Regions from separate parts of the Pseudoalteromonas sp. SiA1 genome, predicted to be linked through region 1. Evidence: riboswitches for the same ligand, from Rfam matches in the RefSeq annotation. Region 1 holds a riboswitch; the other holds the start of a gene.
What was found. Region 1 has a riboswitch for lysine ahead of dapA (4-hydroxy-tetrahydrodipicolinate synthase). Riboswitches for the same ligand answer to the same signal wherever they lie in the genome.
Positions count from the first base shown of each region.

Region 1 (7,577 bases):
TCGGTGTTCATAACACCATGAATAAACCCCACCCTCATCCAACTTACGACTAATTTGACTTGGTTGGCGATCACTGCAGCTAAAAAATCTAAATAACGCTGAGCGCCAGTGCTGTTAATCTCGGGATAGTGTCTTTGAATGGCTAAGTCGGCTAAGTTTTTTAGGCTAGTAACGTCACCTTGAGTGGCTAAATATTGAAACGAGCCCACCCGAATATGACTGCTGGCGAGTCGGGTTACAATAGCACCTGGTTGAGGTGGGTTGCGATAGACGGTTTCGCCACTGCCAACCACGGCTAAACAACGCGTTGTTGGAATGCCAAGCGCGTGCATAGCTTCGCTCATTACGTACTCACGAATAGCTGGACCTAATGCACAGCGGCCATCGCCTCCGCGCGAAAATGGCGTAGCACCAGCGCCTTTTAATTGCAGATCCCAAAGCTGATTTTTATCATCGCTAATCGCACCGAGCAAATGCGCCCTACCATCCCCTAGTCGCGGTGAAAAGTGACCAAACTGATGACCAGAATATCCCAGTGCCACCGGAGAAATCGCTTGGGGTTCATTACCGCTAAATATATTTGCTCGGGAATCTGCATCCACTTGTATATTAAATTGCTTAGCTAGGGGCTCATTCCATAACAATAACTGTGGCGCTGTCACCTTGGCTGGATGATCGCTAATTGCAAACCCCTCACCAATGTCGGTATACCTTGGCACTAATTTCATAATTAATCCTATTGTTTTTGGCTGATACCTACGCGATTGTCGCCTACACCATAAGCGACAATTAAGCTTAGCTCTTGCATGCTTAAGCCGCTTTGCTGCTGCAGTTCATTAAAGAATGCCTGCGCCGCACTTAGTGACTTTTTAGTTTGTAATCCGCCATCTATAATTTTATGGGCACGCAAATAGCTTTCTACGTCTCTTGAAAGTAAAAAAGTATCTTTTCCTAAGGCGCGCAGCGCATAAGGGCCGGTATTACCACCAAGCCTTGCACCATGCTTTTTTAAATACGCCCACAAGCCAATAATATCTTCACTTGGCCAGTTAGCAATAAACTCACTAAAGCTGCCGTATTGCTCTGCAACTTCGTGGATCATATACGCATTTTCAGTAATAGTTTTTACTTTTTTATAGTTGCGTACAATCCGCTCATCACTGGCTTTTTGCTCAAGCATATCCGGTGGCATCATCAATAGCTTTTCAACACTAAAGTCCCAGAAAACCTCTCTAAATCCGGCCCACTTACTGTTGATCACCGACCAATAAAAACCACTTTGAAAAACTTTCCGAGTAAATTCTTCTAGCCAATCATCATCACTTAATGTGACGAGTTGCTTTGTTGATAAAGGTTTTGCGAGTAACAACTTAAGCATTTTTTCAGAGCCCTTTCGCTCTACCGCTCGCTTATAAATATCACTAAATTTTTCCATCTGCTTAATACCTTACTTCGACAATAGTACTAGTGTACGAGAAAAGCAGCTAATACGTAATAACTGTCAATCAGGATGAATCTATCTATATTTAGTCACTTGACACCTAGACGGCTAAAGTGGTTTAATCGCCACACTTACCCTATTACATTGTATTTGCTGATTGATTTTTCAATAGCAAGTGCAAAGGGCTGGAAGAGGTGCGTTATTCAGGTAGCGTATGTTAGGAGCGCAAACTCCATTGAGCATACGTGAGGGGAATTAACGCCGAGAGGTAACACTTTTTTGTGAAAGGTTGCTTCGGGCGACTAGGTTGAATCCTAGCGACTGTCACCAATAACATATTTGGTGGAGAGCTTCTGGTCTTAGTATAATAAGGCCGTGCGCCCTATTATTTAAGCCCATTCGCTCTTCGAATTATAAACACATTCAAAGAGTCAGGCATCCTAAATACCCGCCAAAAACTCGACGAATGCCCTATAAGTTCGTGAGAGATGATCAACAACTTCAATATTAACAATTTCCATTTATGGACTGCGCTGATCACCCCATTTGATCAAAATGGCCTAGTTGATTACGCAACCTTAGACACCTTGGTGGCCGAACAAGAAGCCGCTAACAATGGCATTTTACTGCTAGGTAGCACCGGCGAAGGGTTAGCCCTTACCCTCAAAGAACAGCAAGCCATCGTAGAGCATGTCTGCCAATTACAGCCGAGCGTCCCCCTTATGGTTGCGGTAGGCGGTAGTAACTTAAAGCAACAGCTTGAATGGGTTAATTACTGCAACCAGCTGCCTATCCATGGTTTTTTACTCGGCTCGCCTTTGTATGCCAAACCCGGTGCAGTGGGGCAAACGCATTGGTTTGAAAGCTTACTCAATGCCAGTTCTCATCCTTGTATGCTTTATAACGTACCAGGACGTAGTGCGGTTAGCATTCCCATTGCAACCATTGAAAACCTCAAACAACATAAAAATTTATGGGCACTGAAAGAAGCCAGTGGCTCTATCTCTCAATTTGAAGCCTATCGACAAGCAGCGCCTGAACTAGCCATTTTTAGTGGTGACGATGCCCTCATGCCTTATTTTGCCCAAGCAGGTGCAAAAGGTTTAGTGTCGGTTGCAGCCAATGCATGGCCAGTGCAAACCCATGAGTTTGTAAAGCGCAGTTTAAGCGGCCAACACCCTAATCTTTTTGTCCAGTGGTCTAGTGCTATCAATAGCTTATTTTCAGTAGCCAACCCTATCCCAGTCAAAGTGTTAATGCATTTACAAGGGCGTATTGGCAGTCCGTATTTACGCCCACCTTTAACACACCTTGAGCTGACACACACAGATGACATTTCATCGGCAAACAACACCATTTTATCTTGGCATTAAATACAGGTTTTTATAATGAACTGGTTAGAACTATTAAATAATTTAGAAACGGGCGCGGTTCGCGCAGCAACACAAGACGAAAACGGCCAATGGCACGCTAACGTAGAAGTAAAGCAAGGCATTTTAGAAGCCTTTAAAAACGGTCAAAACACCGAGTTTGCTGGCGGTTTTGTTGATAAACATAACTTAGCGCCGCAAAGCTTTGAAGCCACAGCAGGCGTTCGCATGGTACCCGGTGGTTCAAGTGTGCGCCGTGGTGCACATGTTGCCAAAGGCACTATTATTATGCCACCTGCGTACGTAAATATTGGTGCATTTATTGACGAGGGCACTATGGTAGATAGCCACGCGCTCGTAGGGTCGTGTGCTCAAGTAGGTAAAAATGTGCATTTAAGCGCAGCGGTACAATTAGGCGGAGTACTTGAGCCCATTGGTGCCAGCCCTGTGGTCATAGAAGACGATGCATTCATTGGTGCAGGCTGTGTGATTGTTGAAGGCGTGGTAGTTAAAAAAGGCGCGGTACTTGCCCCAGGTGTTCGCTTATCTGCAACCATCCCTGTTTATGACTGCGTAAATGAGCGCCAGCTTGATAAAGGCGAAGCAATCCCTGAATACGCGATTGTGATCCCTGGATCTCGCCCTGCGTCAAACGATTGGGCGCGCGAGCAAGGCTTAAGCATGTCGTGTGCGTTAATTGTTAAATACCGTGACGAGCAAAGTGATGCGTCATTATTGCTTGAAGAGGTTTTACGTTAATGACCTTTTTGAGCACGCCCGTTAAAACCGCTATTGATAAGCTAGCAACTGAGCTTGATACGCCCTTTTTTGTTTATGATCTTGATTCACTAAACACACATTTAACGCGTTTAGTGGCACAAACCGAGGTAAAACTCTGGTATGCAGTTAAAGCGAACCCGTTATCTAGCGTGATCCAACGCTTAAATAACGCTGGTTTTAACTTTGATGTCGCCAGTAAAGGCGAGCTTGAGCAAGTCCTTGCTCAAGGAATTAACAGTGAACGCGTGCTCAACACGGGGCCTGCAAAAAGCCCTAAACAAATTAAGCACTTTATTGCGCGTGGCGTGCGTACCTTTGTGGCCGAAAGTCTCAATCAGGTACGTTGGCTCAACGAACAAGCGATTGCTCAGCAGTGCCAGTTGCAGGTTTTATTAAGGGTACAATTACGCTGGCCCGAGGGTGATAAAAACCCGCTAGGGGGCGATAGTCTTACTCCATTTGGCTTAGGGTGCGACGAGTGGCAGGCGCTAAATACCAGTGACTACTGTGCACTTAATTTTGACGGTCTGCATATTTTTCAGTGGGGCAACATGCTTAGCAGCGACAAACTCGCTGAGCTGTGGACACAAATGATTACGCCGTTAAGGCAACTTGCTGAGGATTTAAATATTAACCTCAAGGTGCTGGATTTAGGTGGTGGTTTAGGTATTCCCTATACGCTTGATACGCCCACTCTAAGTTGGGATGCACTCATAGAGGCGCTTGCAAAAATTAAATGCGATGCGGGGGTTACTGAGCTATGGATGGAACTAGGTCGCTACGCTGTAGGCGAATGCGGCCACTACGCCACACCTGTTGTTGAGCGTAAACTAAATTACGGCCAACAACAGGTGATTATGAGCGGCGGCATTAATCATTTATTGCGCCCTGCGGTCACCAGTCAAGATTTCCCTGCGCGTTTATTACGAGATTCAAACGCAGCAAATCAAGCAATGAGCCTATACGGCCCCTTATGTACTGCACTTGATTGCTTAGGAGAGCACCAATTACCCAGTGATTTAAATGAGCAAGACTGGCTAGTATTTAGTCAATGCGGTGCCTACGGTTTTACCGAAAGTATGCCGTACTTTTTATGCCATGAGCTGGCCGGTGAATATGTTATCCACAATGGCGTATTGAGTTGCGTGCGACAAGCAGAAGATGCAAGCCACTACTTGAGATAAAAAAGATGAATAACACCATAGCTATAAGCCAAGAAAACATTGTAGTTGGCGAAGTCGCAAACGGACTACCACTGACTATTCCTGTGTATCGTTTAAAAGGCGATGGCACCGGCCCAAGTGTGTATGTACAAGCAAATATGCATGGCGCAGAAGTGCAAGGCAACGCGGTAATTTACCAATTACTTGAGCAACTAAAAACACTTAATTTAAAAGGTGATATTACCTTAGTTCCTTACGCTAACCCCATTGGCTGTAATCAAAAGTCGGGGGAATTTACCCTTGGCCGATTCGATCCCATTACGGGGACTAATTGGAATCGCATGTATCACTGCAATAATAAACTGGCGACCCAGTTTGCACAGCAGTTCAGCGATGCCGATGATAAGATTCTGAAAACAGCCTTTAAAGCCGCGTTAATTAATGACGTTGAGCAACAACTCAACGGCCCTGATTATCGTTTAACAACGGGGAAACGGATTGCGCTAAACTTACAAAAATTGGCGCATCAAGCAGATATAGTTTTAGATTTACACACCGGCCCTATTTCTAGTCAGCACTTATATTGCCCTGAGTATGCGACCGATAGCGCGCGTTACTTTAATATTCCCCATGTGCTGGTTATTCCTAATGCCTTTGATGGCGCAATGGATGAAGCAAGCTTTTGTCCATGGTGGCAGCTTAGTGAGCAACTTGCTCAGCAAGGGCGTGAATTTAACGTGCAAGTTGAAGCCTTTACGGTAGAGCTTGGCAGCCAAGAAAAAATCGATTTAAGCGCGGCACTAGACGATGCCAATAGTATTTTAAGTTATTTAAATCATAAGCAAGTATTTGTTGATGCCCCCTACAAGCCAAAATTGATGACAAGATATGGCTGCCAACTAAATGATTATATTGCTTATTACGCCCCCATGGGTGGCATGGTCGAATACCTAGCACCTCTTGGCGGGCATGTTAAAGCTGGAGAACCCATTGCTAAAATACTGCGCATGGAGCGCTATTTAAGCGAACAACCGCTGCAAACTCTAAGCTTTGATCTAGATGCAATTGCGATATTGCATTTTGCCTCAGCGAGTGTGAATCAAGGTACCGAGCTGTATAAATTTTTTACTAACGTCTTTGAGCTTTAGCTCACCCCTTCTCATTGCGTGAGAGTTAGCTAGTAAACAACTAGTTACACAGTAAAAGCGACTTAGGTCGCTTTTCTTTTTAAAGTATTAAAATTCAGGAAAAATTCACCGTTTATGTGTTAAAAAGGCGCTATAATTAGCAAAATACTGACTTCCCTCACTTACAAAGGAATTATAATGAGTTGGCGCCATTGGATACTACTTTCTACATTACTCAGCACAACCGTTGTCGCTGAAGAAACAGCGAATAACGAGCAAAACAATGAACTTGAGCTGGTAAAGCAATGTATTTTAAATGAAGTGATCGGTGGAGACGGTAAGCAAACCCTCGATCAATTACGTAAAAAGTGTTCTGCCGTTGAAGAAAGCAAGCAGCTAACGGCTATCGACAAACGCCAAGCCCGTGAGGCGGTTGGTAAAAAAAATCGTAATGTAATTACCCCGCATAAACGTAATTATATTTTACCTGTTTCTTATATGTCGAACCCAAACACTCGCCCGTTTGATGGATTTGCAGAGTTAACCGATAAAAAAGATGGCGACCCACTTGATAACCTAGAAGCTAAATATCAGCTATCAATTAAAGTGCCTTTGTATGATGAGTTTGCTGACTCAGACCAGGCGATATTTTTTGGCTTTACTTTGCAGTCATACTGGCAAGTATATAACGACGATATTTCTTCCCCTTTTCGTGAAACCAACTACGAGCCAGAAGTATTTTGGATTAATTACTTAGATCCTGAAAACGTTTTATGGGGCGATGAAATGGCAATAGCCATTGGTATTTCGCACCAATCTAATGGTCGTAGTCAGCCAAACTCGCGTTCTTGGAATCGCATTTATGCCGATTTCATTTGGGAAAAAGACGGCTTTGTATTTAGCTTTAAACCTTGGTATCGCATTCCTGAAAACAAAAAGCCTGCGCCGTTAGATGCACGAGGTGACGATAACCCAGATATCTATAAATACATGGGTTACTTTGAATTTGGTGGCGCGTATCGCTTTAACGATCATGAATTTAGTTTTATGACTCGCAATAATTTAAATTCAGATAACCGCGGGGCAATTCAGCTTGATTGGTCATTCCCATTATGGGGAAGAGTTCGCGGCTACGCACAATATTTTAATGGCTATGGCGAGAGCTTGATAGACTATAACACCGATATTGAACGCTTTGGTGTGGGTATATTACTGACAGATTTACTGTAAAAAATGCTTATAAAAAAAAGCCAAGCAACTCGCTTGGCTTTTTCGTTTATTCTTATTATTTTTTAACCACAAACTGCCCTTCAAATTGAGCAACCACCTCGTCACCATCAAAAATGGTTACCGGCACTAGGTAACTTGCTTTACCCGCATCTTGTAACTCATTTAAGTTCCCTTTACAGGTTTGAATATTCACACAGCCCTTAGGGTCAGTATTTAGTGGCTTTAAATACTTAATGTTGGCATCGGCTAACACAATATTCCCTTCAAGCCCGGCTTCTTTTAATGCTAAATACGTTGCCCCCCAACCCGTTAATGTAGCTAGGCTATAAATAGAGCCCGCAAACATAGTGTTGTGTAAATTTAAGTTAGCATTTAAATCTGCACGAGTAGTAAATTGCCAATCTGTGTAACTTTCAACTTTTATTCCCATTGCATCACTAATGGGGATTGATTCACGCCATGTGTT
Region 1 is NZ_CP076084.1:200,964-208,540, reverse strand. Features, by position in the region: gene KK487_RS01020 (protein adenylyltransferase SelO) at 1-728, opposite strand, end outside; gene KK487_RS01015 (DNA-3-methyladenine glycosylase I) at 737-1,435, opposite strand; lysine riboswitch at 1,623-1,802, shown strand; gene dapA (4-hydroxy-tetrahydrodipicolinate synthase) at 1,930-2,814, shown strand; gene KK487_RS01005 (2,3,4,5-tetrahydropyridine-2,6-dicarboxylate N-succinyltransferase) at 2,830-3,570, shown strand; gene KK487_RS01000 (PLP-dependent decarboxylase) at 3,570-4,775, shown strand; gene KK487_RS00995 (succinylglutamate desuccinylase/aspartoacylase family protein) at 4,781-5,902, shown strand; gene KK487_RS00990 (phospholipase A) at 6,080-7,111, shown strand; gene KK487_RS00985 (bifunctional GNAT family N-acetyltransferase/hotdog fold thioesterase) at 7,167-7,577, opposite strand, start outside.

Region 2 (7,577 bases), 1.6 Mb from region 1:
TTCCCGACTTCACCCCTTTTAAAATAATACTGGCGGTTAAAATAAGCATAAGCGGCGTAAAAATAAAATTACGTAACATAGAGTCGCTATGTAAAAACTCACTCAAGCTATGCAAGCCAAAAAAGCTACTTATAGGCTCTATAGCGTAGGAAAGCATCCAACCGGCCACAATAGAGTAAAAACTTAACATAACGATGGCACCGGCAAGGCCAATATAGCCTGCTGCGGCTCCCACTTTAGGGGCGTGATCTTGCCATGCTTGGCTTAGCGCTTTAACAGGGTTAGCTTGGGCTTTGTAACCTAAATACAGCTCGGTGTATAAAGCAGGTAACGCCAGCAAAAAAATAACGATAAAGTAAACCAGTAAAAATGCGCCGCCACCATGATTAGCAGCCTGCGTAGGAAAACCCCATATATTACCTAAACCTACGGCTGCACCGGCTGCTGCCAATACAAAACCTAGTCGACTTTGAAAACCATCACGCACTTGTGCCATACACCTACAAATCTGTTATTATTTTAACGAATGCGAATTAAACCATATTTAAGAGCCACTGAGTAATAAAAATGTACTTAGCGCTCACAACAACTAACAACCGCTCACAAACTATCCAGCTTTGGGTAATAAATATGTAATCGGTCGTCATTTATAACGAGCAATGATGAGTGTAACTTACTTTGAAAACCAGCTAGAAATCACGCCCGCTTTAGCAAATAACAGCCATTGCATTGCGTTGCTTAACGCGACCACCCTCAATGTGGGTGAATTTGATTTACCCCACTATTTAAGCCCTTTTGAGCTCAATGTTATTAATCGGCGTAAAAATCCACAGGCTAAACAAGAATATTTAGCCACACGTTTAGTGCTTAAATACCTAGTAAAATCCGCTTGTTCTTCTTATGCATCATTAAAGCTGTGTGATATTAGTTCTGAATTTAACCCCGATAACAGTAAATTAGAATTACATATTAAAAATACAACAGGCGTGATCAGTTGCTGTATTTCTCATTCTCATGGTTTTGTAGGTGCAGCGTTAAATGTAGCATCAACTCAATTTGGCTTTGATATTGAAAAAATTAGTTTAAAGCGCCCTTTTAATAAACTCGCTAAACACTTTTACCACCCAGCCGAAGTGAGCTTAATAACCGATACAGATAACATAACAACTCAAGCACATCATTTCTTTAGGATTTGGACATTAAAAGAAGCGCTGGCTAAAGCCACCACCCGCCCTATTGCTCAGCTATTAAGCCCTAATGTGTTTAACGAACTTAATAACGCCCAGCTTACAGCCTGCAGCAATACCGTGGTTGGAGCACATAACGACATGTTTGATATTAGCGTTGTGGCAAAAAAAAGCACCGACTGGCGGTGCTCAATAATGACTATTAACGATTTACGCAGCGCAATCACTTTCTAGTAATCGACTATGAATCGCTTGAACCACTGCATCAGACTCGCTTTGCTCAACTAAAAAGCACAGGTTGTGTTTACTCGCACCATGGCAAATGAGTCTAATATTAAAGTCACTTAATACTTTCATTAAATTCATTTCATGTTGGCGCAAAACAATTTCAGAGCCAATTAACGCTACCAGCGTTAAATTGTTTTCAACCGATACATGGCAAAATTCAGCGAGTTTATCTAAGCACTCTTGATCTAGCTCTGGGCGTGATGCATTAGGCGCATTATCAAGGGTAATTGCTACACTAATTTCAGAGGTGGTAACCAAATCTACCGAAATATTACACTCACTTAAAATAGTAAATATACGCGCTAAAAAGCCACTGGCTAACAGCATTTCTGGGCTTTTAAGGGTTAATAATATTTGATTTTTACGTTGTGTTACCGCACGAATACCAGGTAGCTGCGATTTTTCACGTTCAATCCACGTACCGCCAAGTTCTGGCTCTGTGCTTGAGCCAACAAACACATTAATATGGCTGCGACTGGCAGGTAAAATAGTTGCCGGGTGCAATACTTTAGCGCCAAAGGTCGCCATTTCTGCTGCTTCATCAAAACTTAAACGCGCAATAGGAGTGGCTTTTACACACAAACGAGGATCGGTGCTAAAAATACCCACTACGTCAGTCCAAATATGCACACTTTTAGCGTTAATAGCCTCAGCAAGCAGTGCAGCGCTATAATCTGAGCCGCCTCGACCGAGCGTGGTCGTTAAATTGTTTGCATCGCTACCAATAAACCCTTGGGTCACAATAACGCTATCATCAAGCAGCGGAATTAAATGTGTTTGAGCGGCTTGCGCTGTGGCGGCCACATTTGGTGTTGCTTTACCAAATTGGCTATCGGTTTTAAGCACCTGGCGCACATCAAAACGAGTGGCATTTAAACCCTTTAACCTTAGTACTTGGGTAAATAAGTACGACGATAAACGCTCGCCAAAGCTAAGTAGCTCATCGAACTGCTGCTCAGTATTGAGTGTTTGTGCCGCCAACGTTTGAAATGCATCAAGCGTTTGATTAAACCCAAGGGCTAAATCCTCATCTAACGACAGGTCATTTAAAATAGCCTGCTGAATCGCAAGGACACCATCAATATGCTGTTGGCGTTTAGTGGCTTCAATACCCGCTTTGCAAAGCTCCACTAAATGATTGGTCACTCCGGCACTGGCGCTTACTGCAACAATACGTACATTTTTATCGTTTACGATAATTTCGCTACAACGGCTCATCGCCTCAAAGTTAGCAACGCTGGTGCCACCAAATTTGGCAACAATGTAATCTGATTTTGTGCACTGTGAACTTTGTGGCACTGGTTGGGTAGTCATTTCGTCTCCTTTCGCGGCATCCAAACCGCAATAAAACAAGAAGAACTTGGCAGGAAATAAAGATAAGAAAAATCTACTGCCAGAAGCTCTCCACCTAAATTGGTGACAGTTTTGAGGATTCAGCCCCATAAACCGAAAAACAATGGTAACGACCCATTATTTTCCTCGGCGAGTACTTCCCTCCTTAATGATCGCAGGCTGTCGTTGCCTCACATTAAGTACCTAAGTATCGCACCTCTTCTGAATGTATTATTAACCTGTGGCTAATAAAACAAAACCGCACTAAGAGTGCGGCTTTGAAAGTTATCGTTTAGACGTCTAGCTGTCAAGTCGTTTTACTATAAAATCAAATAAAACTACCCATTAAGTAAGAGCCCGCATAACCAAAGGTGTAACACAGTAATAAATACAGCGATAAGCGAAGGTAACTTGCAAACGTCAGCTCTTTTACCTTACTCATGGCTATAATACCGGCCGCCGAGCCAATGATTAGCATAGAGCCACCTACACCGGTTGCATACGTAAACGACAACCAATGCTGTTGACTCATTACAATGTCGGCTTTTAATAACGCTGCCGTTAGTGGCACGTTATCAACACCTGCAGATAAAATACCCATTAAGTAGTTTGCGTACTCTGGCGCCATTACCGTATACAAATTAGTAAATTGGCTCAGTACCCCAACTTCTTTTAACGCACCAACAAGCAGTAACACACCCACGAAAAACAATAAGGTGTCGTACTCTATGTCGCGTATAAAATCGATCATATCTTTGTTGATGTCTTTTTTGCGCATTAAAAATTGCGCGACTAAAAACATAATAGATAAACCCAATAAAAAAGTAAGCAGAGGCGGTACACTGTATAAAACACTCAATGTAAGCGTAGCAATAACCGTAGTGAAGAAAATAACCGCAATGGTTATGTCGGTTTTTTCAATACGTTTAAATTTAGTTTTTTTAAACTCGAGTTGCTTATTCATGCCAATTGATAACAAAGTAGCCAGTAATAATACACTTAGTAACGCAGGCACAATTAACAGTAATAAATTGCTAATTGTTACTTTACCATCAAGGAAAATCATAAGTGTGGTTACATCACCCGTGATAAGTGATACACCACCGGAGTTTACAGCAAATACAATAAGCGTGGCGTACTTAACTAACTTTTTGGCTTCAAGTTTTAATGACATAATCACTGCCAGTGATATTAGCGTGGCCGTAACGTTGTCTGAAATAGATGAAAATAAAAACGCAAAACACCCCACCAAAAACATCAGCTTTCGCTCACTAATGCTGGTTGGCATAATCCGATTCACAACATTTTCGATAAGTCCTTTAGAGTTTAAATAGGCGACAAAGGTCATTGCGGCCATTAAAAACAGCCATAAAGAAGCAATTTCTAAAATATTGTGGTCTAGGAGGGTTTGAATCGTTTCGGGGCTTTGCCCATTAAGAGGAAAAATAAAGGAGATAATCCAGCAAAGTGTACCAAAAAATAACGTCGTTTTGGCTTTGTTAACGTGGATCACATCCTCAATAACGATAAGCAAGAATGCAATCGCTATCAGCGTCAGGATAATCGAGGAAACCATGATATTAAACAACCTTCGGGGTTAAGTAAAAATTGAAACCATGTAAAAAATATACCCACAAACTCTATGTGCCTATATTCGGCGCGGATACTATCACTAAGCGGGTGTAAAAACTATTATTAAATCGTCGCAAAAACGAATACCATATAAGTTCGAGAAATATAAAATAACGAATACTAGGAAGTTGCAACGCCTTATGATCCCAGCTAAAAAGCTACTTAATACCCTAAATGAACACTGGGGTGTATTAGAGCTATTATTTAAGCGCTTTAAAATGGCCGACTTTAGTATTAAAGATCTTCAAAATGCCATTAAGCAAAAGCAACCCACGTGGAATAATGAGCGTATTTATAAAGAAACCAACCGGTTATTAAATCAAGAAATTATTATTCCGCTGGCTAAATCGTCACAACTGGAAATTAACCGCGCCATTGCCGATTTTGCCACCTTTTTACTGCAAGAAGAACATTTAGGCTTAGCACAAGAAATAAGTGTATTGGTTGATGATTTGGCCCGTTTAGGTAATCGGCTATCTAATGCCGGTGAAATGGAAGATTTTGATGATTTACGCCGCTTTAGCCGTATTATGGATGATCGGGTGCGTAAAATAATCAAACTGTTTTTACACAACGAAAACGCCATTTTAAATATTGTTGAGCAAGCCAAATCTAATAATGCAGTGCAGTCGCTACAAAAACGCTATAAAGCCGTGATAGAAGCGTTTGATGAGTATATAGAACCCATGCTGGAAATGGTGGATATTAGAGGCGACTTTCATGCCTGTTTTACTTTAATTGAGCAACAAATTAGCACCCAAATAGAACATATTGAACGTTCAGGCAAAGCGTACAACGATAAACGCATGCTTGAGCAATTGCGTACCCGAATTCTAGAAATGCACTTAGTTGGCCGGATAAGCTTACGTAAAAGTGCCGATATGCTTATGCCACTGCGTGAAGAGTTGCGCCGTAATAACCTTGTTACCCGCCAAGTAGCAAAAGTATTAGGGCTAATACGTAAAAATGGGGTAGATAATATGCTCAGCGCCGTGCAGCCACATTTTGTAAGCGATGCGCAAAAGTATTCATTGGGTCAACAGCGCCATATAGTAGCCTACATGGCAAGCCTGGCTGAATTTGAGCATCATGAATATCAGCTACCAGAGCAAAACGATGTGCCTGCGTTTGTCACGCCAAACATTCCTGACTATCACGATGTAAAAGCGCAGTTTGCAAAACGCTTCAAAAAGCAGCGTAAAAAACCACAGCCTCTGCTGCAATTTTTAGACGAAAGCTACCCAGAGCTTGAAGCCGATGAAATGCTGTTTTTATATCAAAAGCTAGTGAGCGATACCACCCTACACATTAGCCAAAGCGATAAAAAAGCCCGCGTTAACATTGCAGGCCAGCACTTTTCTTTGTACCCCTTTAATTCAGAGCCTCAGGCTGATAAAGCCGAGCACGAGTAATGACCATGACACAGATAAACTTAAATGAGCTTTCTCACTTACAAGCCATTAATAAAAAATTAGTCGCGGGTTACCACATTTGCGAACAAGACACGGTAATGTGGCAAGAGCTTGACCAACAAATTGAAGCCTACAGCGCCTTATTCACAGCATTAGGCCATGATTTAAAGCACGACAGTCGTGGCTTTTATTATTTTGCTAGCGATGAAAGCACCCCCAATATGGGCAAAATATCGCGCGCGATAGCGCTCACTATTTATATTTTAATCGAACACTTTGCCAACACAGGTAAAGACCCAATGCGTGCATTATTTGATGAGCCAAACGATTTAGAGCTAATGCAAACCTTGGTACAACTTAATAAACATTTATTTGATCAGCTTGAAATATTCTCGGGTTCTGATTTACGCAAAGATGTGTATTTACGCATGGTACGTTTAGGCCTTGCCCGCGAAGTGGAAGGCGGCTTTATGCTACAGGCGCCAATTCATCGCTATATTGATGCCTTAATGGAAGTAAATGAAGAAACCTTTTTAGGAGAGGACGAGGAATGAAAAACTTATACGGACTGAGTAAACTCGCCCTACTTAATACTGCAGGCTATGCAAAGTGTGTGATCCCACTTGATAAAAGTAGCTCGATTTGTGCGCCTAACAACACAGGTAAAAGCTCAGTTATTAATGCACTGCAATTTCCGCTAATTAACGATTTACGCCTTACCGAGTGGGATGGCCACGATTTAGATGAAACCCGTAAGTTTTATTTTTCATCAGATCAATCGTACATTTTATTGCAAGCCGATTTACCCCATGGCTCAGTTGTCATTGGCGTAGCAGGCTTAGGTAAAATTGCCGGTTATGCACACCAATACTTTTGCTATCAAGGCAAACTTGATTTAGCCCAGTACACCCAAGGCAATACCATTATTAAGTTTACCAAGCTGTTTAATCACTTAAAGCAGCAAGGTTACAACCCGATAGAGCTTAAAGCGCAAGAGTTAAACGCCCTACTTACTGGCGGTGCAACGCAATTTGATGGTGAGATCAATTTAAAAATGATCCCCCTTAACAACGTTCAAGACTCTGCAATATACAAAGAAATCTTTCGTCGTATTCTTAATTTACATAAATTAGGCGCAAACGACGTTAAGCGCTTTATGTTACGTGTGTTTGAACGCCACATGTCAAATTCAAAGGTCGACTTTTACGAAGTATGGCGCCGGTCGTTTGATAAAGTAAACCGCGCAAAACGTGAATTAAAAGCCCTTGAGTCAATGCAAGAGCCCATAGCCGCCCTCGAATCTATGCTTGAAAACCAAACCGTTCTTAAAGGTAAACTGGCCGCTTATGCACCAAAAATTGACCAAGCACTGATTGATTTTGATACGTATCAGGAAGAGCAACTAAGCGAGCTCAACATCGCTCTTGAAGATATTGAGCACGAAAAACACGAGTTTGAACAAAAACAAAGCCTATACGTTCAACAATCGCGCGATATAGAGCGCAAACAAACCCAAATTGAACAGTGGTTTTTAGATTACAACGCTCTTAAAAGTGAGTTTGAGCTGGTTAATAAAGCCACGCTCAAAACCAGCTTAACGCAGTTAAAAAATGACTACGAGTCGTTGTCACACTCAATAACGAGTGCACAAGGTCAAAGCCTGCACACCCTTGATTACCGCATTGGCGAAACACAAAAACAAATTAAAAGCTTAAAGTTACAACTT
Region 2 is NZ_CP076084.1:1,939,441-1,947,017, forward strand. Features, by position in the region: gene KK487_RS08935 (sodium-dependent transporter) at 1-496, opposite strand, end outside; gene KK487_RS08940 (4'-phosphopantetheinyl transferase family protein) at 663-1,421, shown strand; gene lysC (lysine-sensitive aspartokinase 3) at 1,398-2,789, opposite strand; lysine riboswitch at 2,865-3,037, opposite strand; gene nhaD (sodium:proton antiporter NhaD) at 3,136-4,383, opposite strand; gene KK487_RS08955 (MksB family condensin complex protein) at 4,580-5,851, shown strand; gene KK487_RS08960 (condensin complex protein MksE) at 5,857-6,405, shown strand; gene KK487_RS08965 (Mks condensin complex protein MksF) at 6,402-7,577, shown strand, end outside.
Region 2: it holds a riboswitch for lysine, as region 1 does, so the genes downstream of both, lysC (lysine-sensitive aspartokinase 3) here and dapA (4-hydroxy-tetrahydrodipicolinate synthase) in region 1, are expected to answer to the same signal.